One region of the Helicovermis profundi genome, then DNA from elsewhere that is predicted to be linked to it. Evidence: riboswitches for the same ligand, from Rfam matches in the RefSeq annotation. Region 1 holds a riboswitch; the other holds the start of a gene.

Region 1 (7,591 bases):
CAAAAAAAACTGATGAAGCTTCACATAAAAAAGATCCTTTACTAAAAGCTAAAGTTTTAGAAGAAATAGATAAAAAAATTAGTAGGTTGTTAGATTTTGAAGGATTGTTAATAGTTACAGCGGATCACAGTACTCCTTGCAGTGGAAAAATGATTCATTCGGGAGAAAGTGTTCCATTTATGGCAAAGGGAGAATTTATAAGAATAGATAAAGTAGAGAAGTTTGATGAAATAAGCTGTTTTAGAGGTTCAATTCATTTGTATGGAAAGAATTTTATGAACTACATTCAAAATGCAACAGATAGTGCAAACTTATATCATCTTAGAGCAGGTAATAAGAAAAAAAATTATATACCAAAAGAGGTAAATAAACTTATAGAATAAATATATTTTTAAATTTTAAGGAGCTTTGATATTGATATATATGCTATCTATTAATAGATGTATAAATTTTTTTTATAGTATAAAGTAAATTATTAAAAAAATTAATTGTTATTATTTGAATATATCATATAAAATTAAATAATCGTAGGCTTGACTATTTGATTTATTTATAAGTAATTGGAGAAAATAATGATATATGATATTCATGTACATCAAAGTGAGAATTCATTTGATAGTAAATTAAAAATTAAAGATGCTCTGCTAAGAGCAAAAAAAATAGGACTAGATGGAATTTGTTTTACTGATCACGATGATATTGGTCTAAGAAAGGATAAAGATAGAATAGAAAAGCTTATACTAGAATATGGTGTGAATATTATTGTAGGTGTAGAAATATTTACATTGGATGGCGATTTATTGTGTTTTGGAATTGATGAAATTCCAAAAGAACGTTTAAGTGTTAAGGAAACAATTAAATTTGTAGAGAAAAGAGGTGGTGTTTCTGTAGCGGCTCATCCCTTTAGAAATAGTAAACGTGGACTCAATGATAATATATATTTTAATAATATTAATGGAATTGAGGTCTTTAATGGAAGAACGGATGATCTATTAAATACTAAAGCTTTTAATGCATCAAAATTACTTAATAAAGCTATTCTTGGTGGAAGTGATGCACACACTGCTGAAGAAATTGGCAAGTATGCTACTAAATTTGAAAGTAAAATTAATTGTGAAGATGATTTTATAAAGGCTATTAAAGAAAATAAAACTACTGCAATATCTTTAAAAGATATTTTAAATACTAAAAAAATAATAAAAAAAATTATTTAAGTTGTAATGAAATTAAAAATCATTGCAACTTTTTCTATACTACTTATTAGGTATTATAGTATAATTAAATAGTAATAAAAATATGTATTGATGTAAGGATGATTAGCTTAGAAAAAAGATTAAATAATAAAATTAAAATAATATGATTGAGGAGGCAATATGATTAGTTTTTACTCTGAAATAGAAAATCTTGCCGTAAAATTACTTCATAAAATGGTGTCGTTTGATAAAAACAAAATAAAATATGCAAATAAAAACGAAAAATTTTCAGTGCTCGATCTTTTAATCTTAAATGAAGTTGGAGAAAATAAGTCAATTAGCGGGTTAGATCTATTAAAGAGGATAGAAATTGATAGAGGAATAGTTACTACATCTTTAAATCACCTTATAAATTTAAATTATATAATTAAAGAAAAAAATAATGAGGATAAAAGAAAATATAATTTGAATTTTACAAAAGAAGGTGTAAATATTTTTAATAAATTAAGTAAAAGACGTAGTGACACACTTGAGTTTGTTTTAAAAGATATGTCGGTTAATGAACAAAAAACCATTTTAAAATTTTTAAGTAAAGTGAATCAATTAACGGTTGAAAAATTTGATAGTTAAAAGAAAGAGTATATTACTATAAAATAAAAAATGTATAATATTATCGGATGATAATATTATACATTTAATAAATAAAAGTTATTATATTACTTAGCTTGTGGAGCGTCAACTGGACAAACATTAGCACAAGCTCCGCAGTCGATGCAAGCACTTTCGTCAATTACATAAATTGAATCACCAGCAGTAATTGCACTTACTGGACACTCAGCTTCACAAGCGCCACAAGATATACATGAATCATTAATTACATAAGCCATTTTAAATCCTCCTTATAAATATAAACAAATTGATTTACATAGAGAGTATATCTAAAACATTCAAAATAAACAATGGAAGAATAAAAAAAAATAAAGAAAACACCTAATTAGTAATGATTATCGTTATAATCAACTCTGACAGCGGTGCGATATTTTAATTATAATGTATAAAATAAGCTAGCTTATTTTTAATACATTATAATTAAAATATCATAGGGCTAAAAGCCCTTTACCAAGCGAATAGCGCGAAGCGCGGTAAGCACAGAGTGCGAATTCGCTAGGTAAAAGCACCGCGTGAATAAAGTAAGAATAAAAAATTGTATAGATAAATGAATTTCTTGGATTCAGAGGGAGTTTTTACTCCCACTGAATCTTAGAAAACATAATCCAGGGCCTTTTTAGAGTTCTTTTTCTCCCACTTTTTAAGAAGTGGGGATATTAGAACTCTAAGGCATCGGATAAATAAGAAAAACAGGGGGGGATTATTATGAAAGTATATGCTTTAGTTGGTAAAAGTGGAACTGGTAAAAGTCATAGGGCTATGAAAGTAGCATTTGAAAAAGATATTGATTATATAATTGATGATGGACTTTTAATAGAAGGAACAAAAAAAATTGCTGGAAGTTCTGCAAAAAGAGAAAATACAAAAATAGCTGCAGTAAAAAGAGCATTATTTTTTAATGATAATCATAGAGAAGAAGTGGTAAAAGTTTTAAAAAAAAATTTTGATAAAACTATATTAATTATAGGCACATCGATTAAAATGGTTGAAAATATAACTGAAACTTTAGAACTTACAAAAATAGATGAATTTGTTTTTATCGAAGATATATCTTCAAAAGAAGAAATAGAAAAAGCTCTTTCAGAAAGAGGCGATCATGGAAAACATGTAATACCGCTTCCGGCTATGGAAATTAAAAGCGATTTTTCTGGATATTTTTTAGATACATTTAAAACCGTTCTTAGAAGAAAAGATAACAGAATAAAAATTGGTGAAAAGTCGGTTGTTAGACCGACTTATAGTTATATAGGTAATTTTGTAATATTTAATAGAACAATTATTCAAATCATTGAAGGTGCATCTTTTGAAACAAATGGAATTGTAAAGATTATAAAGTCAAAAATTCGCAAGGTTGAAAATGGAATATTCATAGAAAGTGATGTTGTAAGTGAGTACGGATATAATGTGCTTGAAGTAGCTGAAAGACTTCAAAATACTATCAAATCAAGAGTAGAGTATATGTCTAATATCAATGTAACAGCTGTAAATATAGTTGTCAGACATGTTAAAACAAATGTTACAAAAAATTAATATTCTACATATTGTGCATTGTATTGTAAGAATATACGAAGAATTGAATGATTGTATACCATATGTAGAGAGATAATTTTGCAATAAAACTTTTAAAACTTCCAAAAAATAAAACTATTTACACAAATAATTTGATGTGTTAAAATAATTGTGTAAAAAAAAATGTTTTATTTTAACTTAAATTTAGGCATTTTCAATATGAATAGCGATTTTCTTCATAAGTATTATTTATAATATTTATGAAATATTTGTTGCAAAAACACATATATAAAGGGTTATATATGTAAGCGTTAAAAAAATGATTATTTCTTTTTTGTAACAAAAGAGAATTATTGAATTTTTATTGAATTCTAAGTTTATTAATTTCTAAAGGGAGTTGTTGAAATGAGAAAGTATATTGATGAAGTTTTTGGCCGTGTAAAAGCTAGAAATCCACATGAACCTGAATTTTTACAAGCTGTTGAAGAGGTTTTTGTATCACTTGAGCCTGTTCTTGAAAAACACCCAGAGTGGGTAAAGGCTAATCTATTAGATAGATTTGCTGAGCCAGAAAGACAAATTATGTTCAGAGTACCTTGGGTAGATGACAAAGGTACTCTTAATGTGAACAGAGGATATAGAGTACAATTTAATGGAGCTATTGGACCTTATAAAGGTGGACTTAGATTCCATAAATCAGTATACATTGGAATTATTAAATTCTTAGGATTTGAACAAATTTTGAAAAACTCATTAACTGGTCTTCCAATTGGTGGAGGAAAAGGTGGTTCAGATTTTGATCCTAATGGTAAATCTGACGGAGAAGTAATGAGATTTTGCCAAAGTTTTATGATGGAATTACAAAGACATATTGGACCTGATGTTGATGTTCCTGCTGGAGATATTGGTGTTGGCGGAAGAGAAATTGGATACCTTTATGGTCAATATAGAAGAGTTAAAAAAGTATTTGAAAATGGAGTATTAACTGGAAAAGGTTTAAGTTATGGTGGAAGTTTAATTAGACCAGAAGCTACTGGATTTGGAATTACTTATTTTGCACAAGAAATGCTTAAGACACAAGGTGAAACTTTTGAAGGAAAAACTGTTGCTTTATCAGGATTTGGTAATGTAACTTGGGGTACTGCAAGAAAAGTAACTGAATTAGGCGGAAAAGTTGTTACTTTATCAGGTCCAGATGGATATATTTATGATCCTAATGGTGTTAGTGGTGATAAAATTGACTACTTACTTGAACTTAGAGCAAGTGGAAATGATAGAATTAAAGATTACGCTGATAAATATGGTGTAGAATTCTTCGCTGGTGAAAGACCATGGGGAGTTAAAGTTGATGTTGTAATACCAACTGCTACACAAAATGAGATTAGAATTGATGATGCTAAGAAAATTGTTGCTAATGGAACTAAATTTGTTTGTGAAGGTTCAAATATGCCTACTACAAATGAAGCTCTTAAGTATCTTCAAGATAGTGGAATTATTGTAGGACCTGCTAAAGCTGCTAATGCTGGTGGAGTTGCTACTTCTGCTCTTGAAATGTCACAAAATAGTATGAGATTATCTTGGACTGAAGAAGAAGTTGATCAAAAATTACATGCTATTATGAAAAACATTCATGATGTATCTGCAGAAGCTTCTAAAGAGTATGGTTTTGGTTATGACTTAGTTGCTGGAGCAAATATTGCTGGTTTCTTAAAAGTTGCAGATGCTATGTATGCACAAGGAGACTACTAGAATTAAATAAATATAATATTTTGGTGCCCGTTTTACGGGAGAATAGGGAATAAAGTGAAAATCTTTAACGGTCCCACCACTGTAAAGATGAGTGATTTACAAATGCCACTGCTTAAGCGGGAAGGTGTAAACCATGTTGATTCTAAGTCAGGAGACCTGCCAAAAATATTTAACATGAATTAGGTAAGGTTCGTGATTCTCTTTTAAGGGGAATCACGAACCTTTTTTATATGATATAAAAGACATAGGGGGAATTATGTTAGAAAGTACATTAAGAAAAATAAAATCAGTAAATAAAAAAACTGCACTTAAATCAATTGAAAGAGTAGATAATCTTGTAAAACCCAAGGGTAGTCTAGGTATGCTTGAAGAAATCGTAGTTAAACTTTCCGCAATTCAAAACACAAAATTTCCTAAAATTTCAAATAAAGAAATAATAGTTTTCGCGTCTGATCATGGAATTTTTGAAGAGGGAGTTGCAATAACACCTAGAGAAGTTACATTAATACAGGCAGAAAATATGATACTTGGAGTTACAGGAGTATGCGCGTTAGCTAAAAATGCAAATTCGAAAGTTATAGTAGTAGATGTTGGTATCGATGCTGATGTTAAAAATAATAAAATAATAAATAAAAAAATCAGAAAAGGTACAAGCAATTTCACAAAAGGTCCAGCAATGTCTAGAGAAGAGGCAATTAGATCTATTGAAATAGGTATTGAAATTGCAAATTCAAGGATAGATTTGGGTGCGGATATACTTGGTACGGGAGAGATGGGAATTGGCAATACTACACCATCATCTGCAATTCTTTCTGTAATTGGTGGATATAAGCCCAGTGAGGTCACAGGAATTGGCGCAAATTTACCTCTCGAAAGACTTGAAAAAAAGATTGATGTAATCGATAAAGGCATTAAATTTAATAAGCCTAATAAAAATGATCCTATTGATGTTCTTTCAAAGGTAGGTGGATTTGAAATTGGAGCGATGGCGGGGGCAATGATAGGGGGTGCTTCTAGAGGAGTTCCGGTTATAGTAGATGGATTTATCTCATCAGCTGCTGCGCTTATCGCAATAAAATTAGAGCCTAAAGTAAAAGATTATTTATTTGCTTCACATTTTTCAAAAGAAAAAGGTGCATTTTTAGCATCAAAGGAACTTGGACTAAAAACACCACTTCATTTGGATTTAAGGCTTGGAGAAGGTACGGGAGCTGCAATTATGTTTAGCATTATTGAGTTTGCTCTAGCGATGAATAACAATATGGTTACTTTTGATGAAGGTGGCTTTAAATTATAGAAGTTCGTATAAGAAAACTTAGATAGTATACACAAGTATGTGTGTATGTCTAAGTTTTCTTATTTTTTTACATATATTTAAAAATTAAAATTTTTATAGAGTAATAGCACAAAAATATATATTGTTAATAGGGTATTATTATGATATTCTTATATTAAATTTATAAAAATTAAAATTATTATAGATTAATAAAAATCTTATTAAAGTCATATATGGTATTTTTGTTAGTTAAATTATTACATATTGAATATAAAGAGGTGAATGTTTTGATAAGAGAAACTGGTATAGCTATTAAAGATATTTTAAAGATGAAGTCTTTTGAAAAAAGTAATATTATTGCAGGTGAAGGTGGAATTAATAGGATTATTACTAGAGTTAATGTTATGGCAGATCCAGATATTTTAAATTGGGTAGATAAAGGTGAATTCTTATTAACAACAGGTTATTTTTTTAAGACAACCAAATTAGAAAATCAATTGAATTTAATTAGGGAAAGTAATTTTAAAAAACTTTCTGGTATGGGAATAAAAATTTTCCCTTATTTAGATAAAATGCCTGAAGAAATAATTAAATTAGCAAATGAACTTAATTTTCCAATTATTGAAATTGATTATGAAGTTCCTTTTACTGATATTATGACGCCGGTTTTTCAAGAAATTTTTAATAGACAATCATCGATTATTAATAAGGTTCAAATTGTTCATAAAGATACAATGAATGTACTTTTAAAAGGTGGAAGTATAAAAGATATAATTGGTAATTTATCCAAAACACTTGAAAATCCTATTGTTGTTGTAGATCATCATTTTGATGAAATTATTATTGACTCCTTAGGTGATAGTCAAATTTACAAAAAACTTGAAGATGACATCAATTTAACATTTTCAAAAAATAAACTTCGAGTAGATAAAAATAAAACTTCTCGAGACAAAATTAATATTGATGAAGATGATATTGATAGAATAATGGTACCAATAATGGTGAAAAACAATATTTATGGCCATCTAATTGCCTATGGCATGAAAAGTGACTTAAGCGATTTTGATGTTTTGTATATGGAATCAACTTCAACTGTAGTTGCAGTTGAATTTTTAAAGAGAATTTCTATTCAAGAAGTAGAAAACAAATATAAGGCAGAGTTCTTTGAAGATCTTATTTCATTTGATGAATTTAG
Region 2 (7,591 bases), 140 kb from region 1:
GTGTTTAAATCATACCGGTCATCTTTACGCACTTGATGTTGATCCTATTGAACTTCCTCGTACAAGAGATAGATTAGAAAAACAAGGATATGGTCCAGAGATATTAACTATTAAGCAGTTGAATTTTTTAGAAGTTGATAAAGTTGCGTCTGAAGCAGGTTTATTTGATTTTGTTCTAGCAGATCTTGGTGTTTCATCAATGCAGATTGATAACCCCAAAAGAGGTTTCTCATATAAAAAAGAAGGGCCACTTGATCTTAGACTTAATCCTAAAAAGGGTATTTCAGCTTCTGAAAGATTAAGAAATATTTCAGAAGCTGAACTTGAGGGGATGCTTATTGAAAATTCAGATGAACCTTATGCTGCAAAAATTGCTAAAGCTATTATTATAGAAAACAAGAAAGGAAAATATATTTCTACAACGACTCATCTTCAGCAAATAATAAAAAGTGCATTAAAATTTATTCCTGAAAACGAGAGGGAAGAAGCTGTTAAAAAATCTTGTCAAAGATCTTTTCAAGCACTTAGAATAGATGTCAATGAAGAATTTGAAGTTTTATATGAGTTTCTAGAAAAATTACCAAGTTCTCTTAAAAGTGGCGGAAGAGTTGCAATTCTTTCTTTTCACTCTGGAGAGGATAGACTTGTAAAAAAATCTTTTAAGCGTTTATTTAAAGAAGGAATTTATAGTGAAGTTGCCTCAGAAATAATTAGGCCTTCTAAAGAAGAATGTAATATCAATACACGTGCGCGTTCTACTAAAATGCGATGGGCTATAAAAGCGTAATCAAACAAATAAAGTAAAATGATAGGTGGAATATGAAAGCAACTAAAAATTATGTATATATTCTGAAGTGTAGTGACAATACTTTGTACACTGGTTGGACAGTAGATTTAGATAAAAGAATGAAAACTCATAACTCTGGAAATGGTGCCAAATACACAAGGGGTAGAACGCCGGTGATTCTTAAATATTATGAAGAGTTTGAAACAAAATCTCAAGCTTTAAAAAGAGAAATAATAATAAAAAAACTGACTAGAAAAGAAAAAATTTCTTTAATAGGCAGTTTCAAAATTGACTTTTAATGAAGTATTGACTTAAAAATAAGTAATACTAGGAATCCTATTCCAAAGAACAATAAAATTGGAATAAGTAGTGCAATTGAAATTGGAATTATTACAAATAATACTCCAATAAATATAAGTGTAAGAATTATTTTTATTATCCCAAATCCTAAAGACAATAAAAATTTCCCTAAAAGAATTAATACGAGTATAAATAGAAGATTACCAAGCATAATTTGCCTCCTTTTGTACTTTATTTATATCTGCATCTACATAATAATATACTTCTATTAATATAAAATAGAAGTAAGATTAAAAAACAATTAGAGATTGATAAAAAAGGGTTACATTTATTAAATAATAGTTGTAATTTCTGATTTTGAGTATATTATTAGTATGTAAATACATAGATATTAATATATAAAATGGGAGATAATATGAAAAAAGGAATAGTAGTAGTTTTAGCAATCACTTTATTATTAAGTGGTTGTTCTTTAAAACAAGTAAATGAAGAAAATATAGACCTCAGTAAAGAAAATGCAAATAACGTGGAAGTAAGTACAAAAAATGTTGACGTTAAAAATGTAGAAAATGACAAAGATACAGAAAATGTTGAAGCTAAAGAAATAGAAAAAAATATTGATAATACTACAAAAATCGAACCTAATAGTACAAATGTAGAAACTACAACTAGCAAAGAAGATTCAAATAAAGAAGATGTAAAAGAAGCTACTAATTTTACTGAGCTAAGCACGAAAGAACTTAAAAAAATTAAAGCGAACGAACTCGGTGAAATTATGGTTATTATGTATCATGGATTAAGTAAAAAAAATGCAACGTATTCTAGAACAGCTGAAAGTTTTAAGAAAGATCTTCAAGAGCTTTATGATAGTGGATTTAGACTACTTAGCCTTAAAGATTTTGTTAATGGAAATATTACAACTAAAGCGGGATATACACCTGTTGTTTTAACTTTTGATGATGGAAATAGGTCAAATTTTAATATATTAATTGATGAAAATGGTGATAAAGAGATTGATCCAAATTCGGTTGTTGGAATTATGGAAGATTTTTATGATAAACATAATGATTTTGGGCTTGAAGCAACGTTCTTTTTAAATGGTGGAACTCCATTTGGACAAAAGAATTTGGTTAAATATAAATTAAATCATATCATAAATGTAGGTATGGATATCGGAAATCATAGTTATCATCATGGACATTTTAAAACAATGGATGCAGATAAAATTGAAAATACTCTTGCAAATGTTGTAAAAGAATATGAACCACTTATGAATGGATATAAAATCAACACTCTTGCTCTTCCGTTCGGAGAAAGACCAAAGAATGACGCAGCTAAAGAAAAACTTGTATCCGGAAGCTATGACGGAACTAAGTATAATAATATTGCAATTTTAAATGTAGGATGGCGACCTTCTTGGTCAGCTTATAGTAAAAGATTTAATCCAAAAAGCATTTTAAGAGTACAAAGTGGAGATGGAAAATTACAATTAAGACATTGGCTTGATTTATACAAAGAAAAGCCAAGACTAAAATTTATTAGTGATGGCAATCCTAAAACTATCACAATAAGAGAAGGAAATGAAAAATATCTTTCTAAAGAGTCTTTGGATGAGTATAAAATAGTAACTTATTAGCGATTAACTTATTAACTAGGTTTGAATAAGCGAATTCTGGCTTAGTGATAAAGGCATATATTTTAACTAGTGTAAGGGATGTGAATTTATGAATAATCAAATAATTATATTTATTTTAATAGTATTTTTTATAATTTTAATTTCTATTCAATATTCTATAAATAAAATAATTGTTATACTAAAAAAAATAAGCGATCAATTAAGTATTATTAGTATGAAAAGTAAATAATTTTTTGTATTTACTTGCTTAAATCTTTTTGATAGGATGTAGTTAATAATTGAATATTAGATAATAGGTGCCTAAGTTAGAGTGATTCTAATGAGAGGATAATAGGGAAGACAGTTAAAATCTGTCGCAGCCCCCTGCTACTGTGAATACTACCGTTAAACAATACGTCACTGGATTTCTGGGAAGACGTTTAATGGGCTACGTATGAGCCAGGAAACCTGCCTACTATTGTTAAACGAGATACTTCAGGCGGGAAGACTACGAATTAAAACGGCCTTTTGGGCTGTTTTTTGTATATATAGGTATAAAATTCTTGCTTTTTTACCTGAAATGTAAATTTGAATAATACCTAGATAATATTGCGGAGGAATAAATGAGTAAATATCTTGAAGATTATATTAAAAACCCAATGAAAATTGAGGAAAGAAGTTTTGAAATTATATTAAGTGAATTAGGTAAACATAATTTTGATGAAAGAGAAATTAAAATAGTTCAAAGAGTGATCCATACGACTGCAGATTTTGAATATGCTAATTTAATAGAAATTCATCCTAAAGCTATTGATATACTTATGGACAGTTTGAGAAATGGAAATGATATATATGCTGATACTAAGATGGTTATGGCTGGTACAAATAAAAGAATACTAAAAGAATATAATTCAAAAATATATAATTTAGTTCACGAAGAATCAGTATTCAAAATCGCAAAAGAAAAAAATATTACTAGATCGATGGCGGCTATTGAAATTGCGGCTAAAGACAAAAATACTTCGATATATGCAATAGGTAATGCCCCAACAGCAATTTATAAACTACTTGAATTAGTTAAAGAAAAGAAAGCAAATCCATCTTTAGTAATCGGAGTTCCAGTAGGTTTTGTAGGTGCTGCTGAATCAAAAGAAGCTCTTAAAAATTCGGGTATACCTTATATAATTATTAATGGAAGAAAAGGTGGTAGTCCAGTTGCTGCAACTATTATTAACGCAATAATGTATCAAATGTAATGACTATTAATGAATTGACTAAAAGTAGGTGAAGTTTTGGAAAGGTATATAGAGAAAAACGGTAAAAAATTAAAATATGGTTATACTACAGGCTCTTCAGCAACTGCAGCTTCTAAAGCTTCGGCTATTATGTTGTTAAATAGAGAAAATGTAAATACAGTAAAAATTGATACACCTAAGGGATGGCCTCTAACTATTGATATTTACAATCAGGAAATAAATGATGATTATGCTCTTTGTTCAGTTATAAAAGATGGCGGAGATGATCCTGATATGACCAATAAAATGACTATATTTTCAAAAATTTCATTTAGAGATGATAAAGAAATTAATATATATGGTGGAATAGGCATTGGAAAAGTAACAAAAGAAGGTTTGAGTATTAAACCGGGAAATAGTGCAATTAATCCAGTTCCGCTAAGAACTATAGAAAAAGAAGTTAGAAGTGTTATAGGTGAAAATAGAGGTGCAAACGTTGAAATTTACGCACCAGATGGCGAAAATATTGCTAAGAAAACTTTTAATCCTAAACTCGGAATTGTTGGAGGTATTTCTATAATCGGGACTTCTGGCATCGTTGAACCTATGAGCGAAGATGCTTTAATTGAAACTTTAAAAATTGAAATGAGAATATTTAAGAAAAAACATTATGATAAAATTTTGCTAATATCACCCGGAAATTATGGAAGAGACTTTAGTAGAAAAATGGGTCTAAATATTGAAGAAATAATTAAATGTAGCAATTATGTAGGTCAAGTAATTGACGAAGCGCTTAAACTTGATATAAAAAAAATTCTTTGGGTTGGACACGCTGGTAAAATGGTAAAAATCGCAGGTGGTATATTTAATACTCATAGTAAAATAGCAGATGGAAGAATGGAAATTATTATGAGTCAACTCGCCTTAATTGGTGCTGAAACTGATCTTATTAAACTAATTAGTATATCAAATACAACTGATGAAGCATTTAAATACATTAAAGAATATAAGATGGATAAAGTATTTGATAATATCAGTAATAAAATCTCTGAAAAATTAAATAAGAGGGCATTTGATGAAATTCAAAACGGAGTTGTCTTATTTACAAATGAGCATGGGCTACTAAGTGTTTCTGATTTAGGTAATAAGATAATGGAGGAATTTAATATTGAACAAATTTAATATAGTGGGAATCGGACCAGGAAATCCAAAATATATTTTACCTATAGCAACTGAAATTATAGAAAACTCTGATATTTTGATTGGTGGAAGAAGAAATCTTGATTCTCTTAAATATTTAAAAAAAGAAGAATTTATTATTACTGGAGATTTAACTAAAACGATTGAATTTATAAGCGCGAATTATCAAAGAAAAAGAATATCTGTAATTTTATCAGGTGATACGGGATTTTATAGTATGCTTAATTTTTTAAGTAAACATTTTGATAAATCAAGTTTTAACGTTACAGCTGGGATTAGTTCACTTCAATATATGTATTCAAAACTAGCTCTTACATATCATAATGGCATATTAACTAGTGTTCATGGTAGACAAAATGATTTTTTAAATTTAATAAATGAAAAAGAAACGCTAGGGCTTCTTACAGATAAAAAGAATAATCCAAGCTTTATAGCAAAAGAGATGAAAGAAAATCTAATAGATATAGGTCAATTTGAAATTTATGTAGGAGAGAATTTATCCTATGAAAACGAAAAAATAACTGTGTATGCTGTGGATGAACTTGCAAAAGAAAAATGCGAATTTAGTGACTTAAATGTAGTTATTATTATAAATAAAAATGAATTGGAGAAAAAATGATAGGAATAGAAGATAAAGAATTTTTAAGAGGCAAAGTTCCCATGACAAAAGAAGAAATAAGAGTAATTTCACTTTCAAAACTTAGACTAAAGAAGAATTTTGTGGCTCTTGATATTGGAAGTGGCACTGGTAGTGTTTCGATTGAAATGGCAAAATTTTTAGAAGATGGATTAGTATATTCTTTAGAAAAAAAAGAAGAAGCATATAGTCTTTTTTTAAAAAACATAGAAAAGTTTAAAATTTACAATTGTAAAGCATCTTTAGGTGAAGCACCTAAAGACTTACCTAAAAATATAAAATTTGATGCTATTTTTATAGGTGGTTCTGGGGGAAATATTGAAGAAATTATTGATTATTCATATTTGAATTTAAATGAAACTGGAAGAATTGTCCTTAATTTTATTACTATTGAAAATACTTATAAAACACTAGATAAGTTAAACAAATCTAATTTTAAAGAAGTAGATATTATTTCTGTTAATATTGCAAGAGGTAGAAAAGTTGGCGGATTAACGCTTATGGAGAGCAATAATCCAATTTATATTATTTCAGCAACAAGGTAGAATAAGTATCTATATAAAATAAAAATAAATTATATAAGGATGGTATTATGAAAAAAGTATATTTTATTGGTGCGGGTCCTGGGGATCCTGAATTAATGACATTAAAAGGAAAAAGAATTGTTGAAACTTCAGATATTCTTATCTATGCAGGTTCTCTTGTAAATCCAGAGGTAATGAAATGGAGAAAAAAAGAATCAGATGTTTATAATAGTGCGTCTATGACTCTTGATGAAGTAATTGGAGTTATGCTTGAAGGTATAAAATTAAATAAGAAAATTGTTAGAATTCATACTGGTGATCCTAGCATTTATGGGGCTATTAGAGAGCAAATCGATAGATTAAGTAAAGAAAATATTGAGAGCGAAGTAGTTCCAGGCGTTAGTTCGTTTGTGGCTTCAGCTGCAGCACTTAATATGGAATTTACACTTCCGGATATAACACAAACAGTTATTTTAACAAGAATGGAAGGAAGAACTCCAGTTCCAGAGGAAGAATCTTTAGACAAACTAGCTTCACATAAGGCTTCAATGGCTATATTTTTATCAGTTCAAATGATTGATAAAGTGGTTGATAAACTTCTTGTGCATTATCCACTTTCGACTCCAGTGGCAGTTGTACAAAGAGCATCTTGGCCAGATCAATTGACTGTTTTAGGCAATTTAGAAAATATTTCTCAAAAAGTTAAAGAAGCAAACATAAGCAAAACTGCTCAAATTTTAGTTGGTAACTTTTTAGGAAATGAATATTCACTTTCAAAATTATATGATAAGAGTTTTTCTCATGAGTATAGAGATGCAAAATAAAAAAGTCGCAATATTTACTTTAACAAGAAAAGGTTATAGTTTGGGAAAAAAAATCTTAAATTTATATAATAATTCTAAACTTTATACTCTAAAAAAATATTCAGATGATATGAATTTAATTTATGATGAAGGATTTAAAGAAAGCGTAAAAAAAGAATTTTTAAATAGTGATTTACTTATATTTATTTCGGCAACAGGTATTGTAGTTAGAACGATTGCAGAGTTTATGGTAAGTAAAAAAACAGATCCTGCAGTTATTGCTATTGATGATAATGGAAATAACGTTATAAGTTTACTATCAGGGCATATTGGAGGAGCTAACTATTTTGCTAAACAAATTGCAGATTATATTAAGTCAAATCCTGTTATAACTACAGCTTCTGATGTTAACGGAAAACCTTCGGTAGATATGATAGCGATAGAAAACAACTTAATTCTTAAAGACTTTGAAAAAGCAAAGCTAATTACA

What was found. A riboswitch is a leader RNA that binds a small molecule or an ion and turns the genes downstream of it on or off. The one in region 1 is predicted to bind cobalamin.
Region 2: it holds a riboswitch for cobalamin, as region 1 does, so the genes downstream of both, AACH12_RS01975 (precorrin-8X methylmutase) here and cobT (nicotinate-nucleotide--dimethylbenzimidazole phosphoribosyltransferase) in region 1, are expected to answer to the same signal.

Annotation. Positions count from the first base shown of each region.
Region 1 covers NZ_AP028654.1:322,544-330,134, forward strand. The annotation lists gene AACH12_RS01355 (alkaline phosphatase family protein) at 1-383, shown strand, start outside; gene AACH12_RS01360 (PHP domain-containing protein) at 573-1,214, shown strand; gene AACH12_RS01365 (MarR family winged helix-turn-helix transcriptional regulator) at 1,374-1,823, shown strand; gene AACH12_RS01370 (DUF362 domain-containing protein) at 1,910-2,080, opposite strand; gene AACH12_RS01375 (Asp23/Gls24 family envelope stress response protein) at 2,568-3,392, shown strand; gene gdhA (NADP-specific glutamate dehydrogenase) at 3,777-5,120, shown strand; cobalamin riboswitch at 5,125-5,298, shown strand; gene cobT (nicotinate-nucleotide--dimethylbenzimidazole phosphoribosyltransferase) at 5,377-6,417, shown strand; gene AACH12_RS01390 (PucR family transcriptional regulator) at 6,639-7,591, shown strand, end outside.
Region 2 covers NZ_AP028654.1:462,375-469,965, forward strand. The annotation lists gene rsmH (16S rRNA (cytosine(1402)-N(4))-methyltransferase RsmH) at 1-787, shown strand, start outside; gene AACH12_RS01955 (GIY-YIG nuclease family protein) at 820-1,086, shown strand; gene AACH12_RS01960 (hypothetical protein) at 1,083-1,298, opposite strand; gene AACH12_RS01965 (polysaccharide deacetylase family protein) at 1,503-2,723, shown strand; gene AACH12_RS01970 (hypothetical protein) at 2,812-2,952, shown strand; cobalamin riboswitch at 3,001-3,192, shown strand; gene AACH12_RS01975 (precorrin-8X methylmutase) at 3,326-3,958, shown strand; gene cbiD (cobalt-precorrin-5B (C(1))-methyltransferase CbiD) at 3,995-5,119, shown strand; gene cbiE (precorrin-6y C5,15-methyltransferase (decarboxylating) subunit CbiE) at 5,106-5,756, shown strand; gene cbiT (precorrin-6Y C5,15-methyltransferase (decarboxylating) subunit CbiT) at 5,753-6,319, shown strand; gene cobM (precorrin-4 C(11)-methyltransferase) at 6,367-7,122, shown strand; gene cbiG (cobalt-precorrin 5A hydrolase) at 7,100-7,591, shown strand, end outside.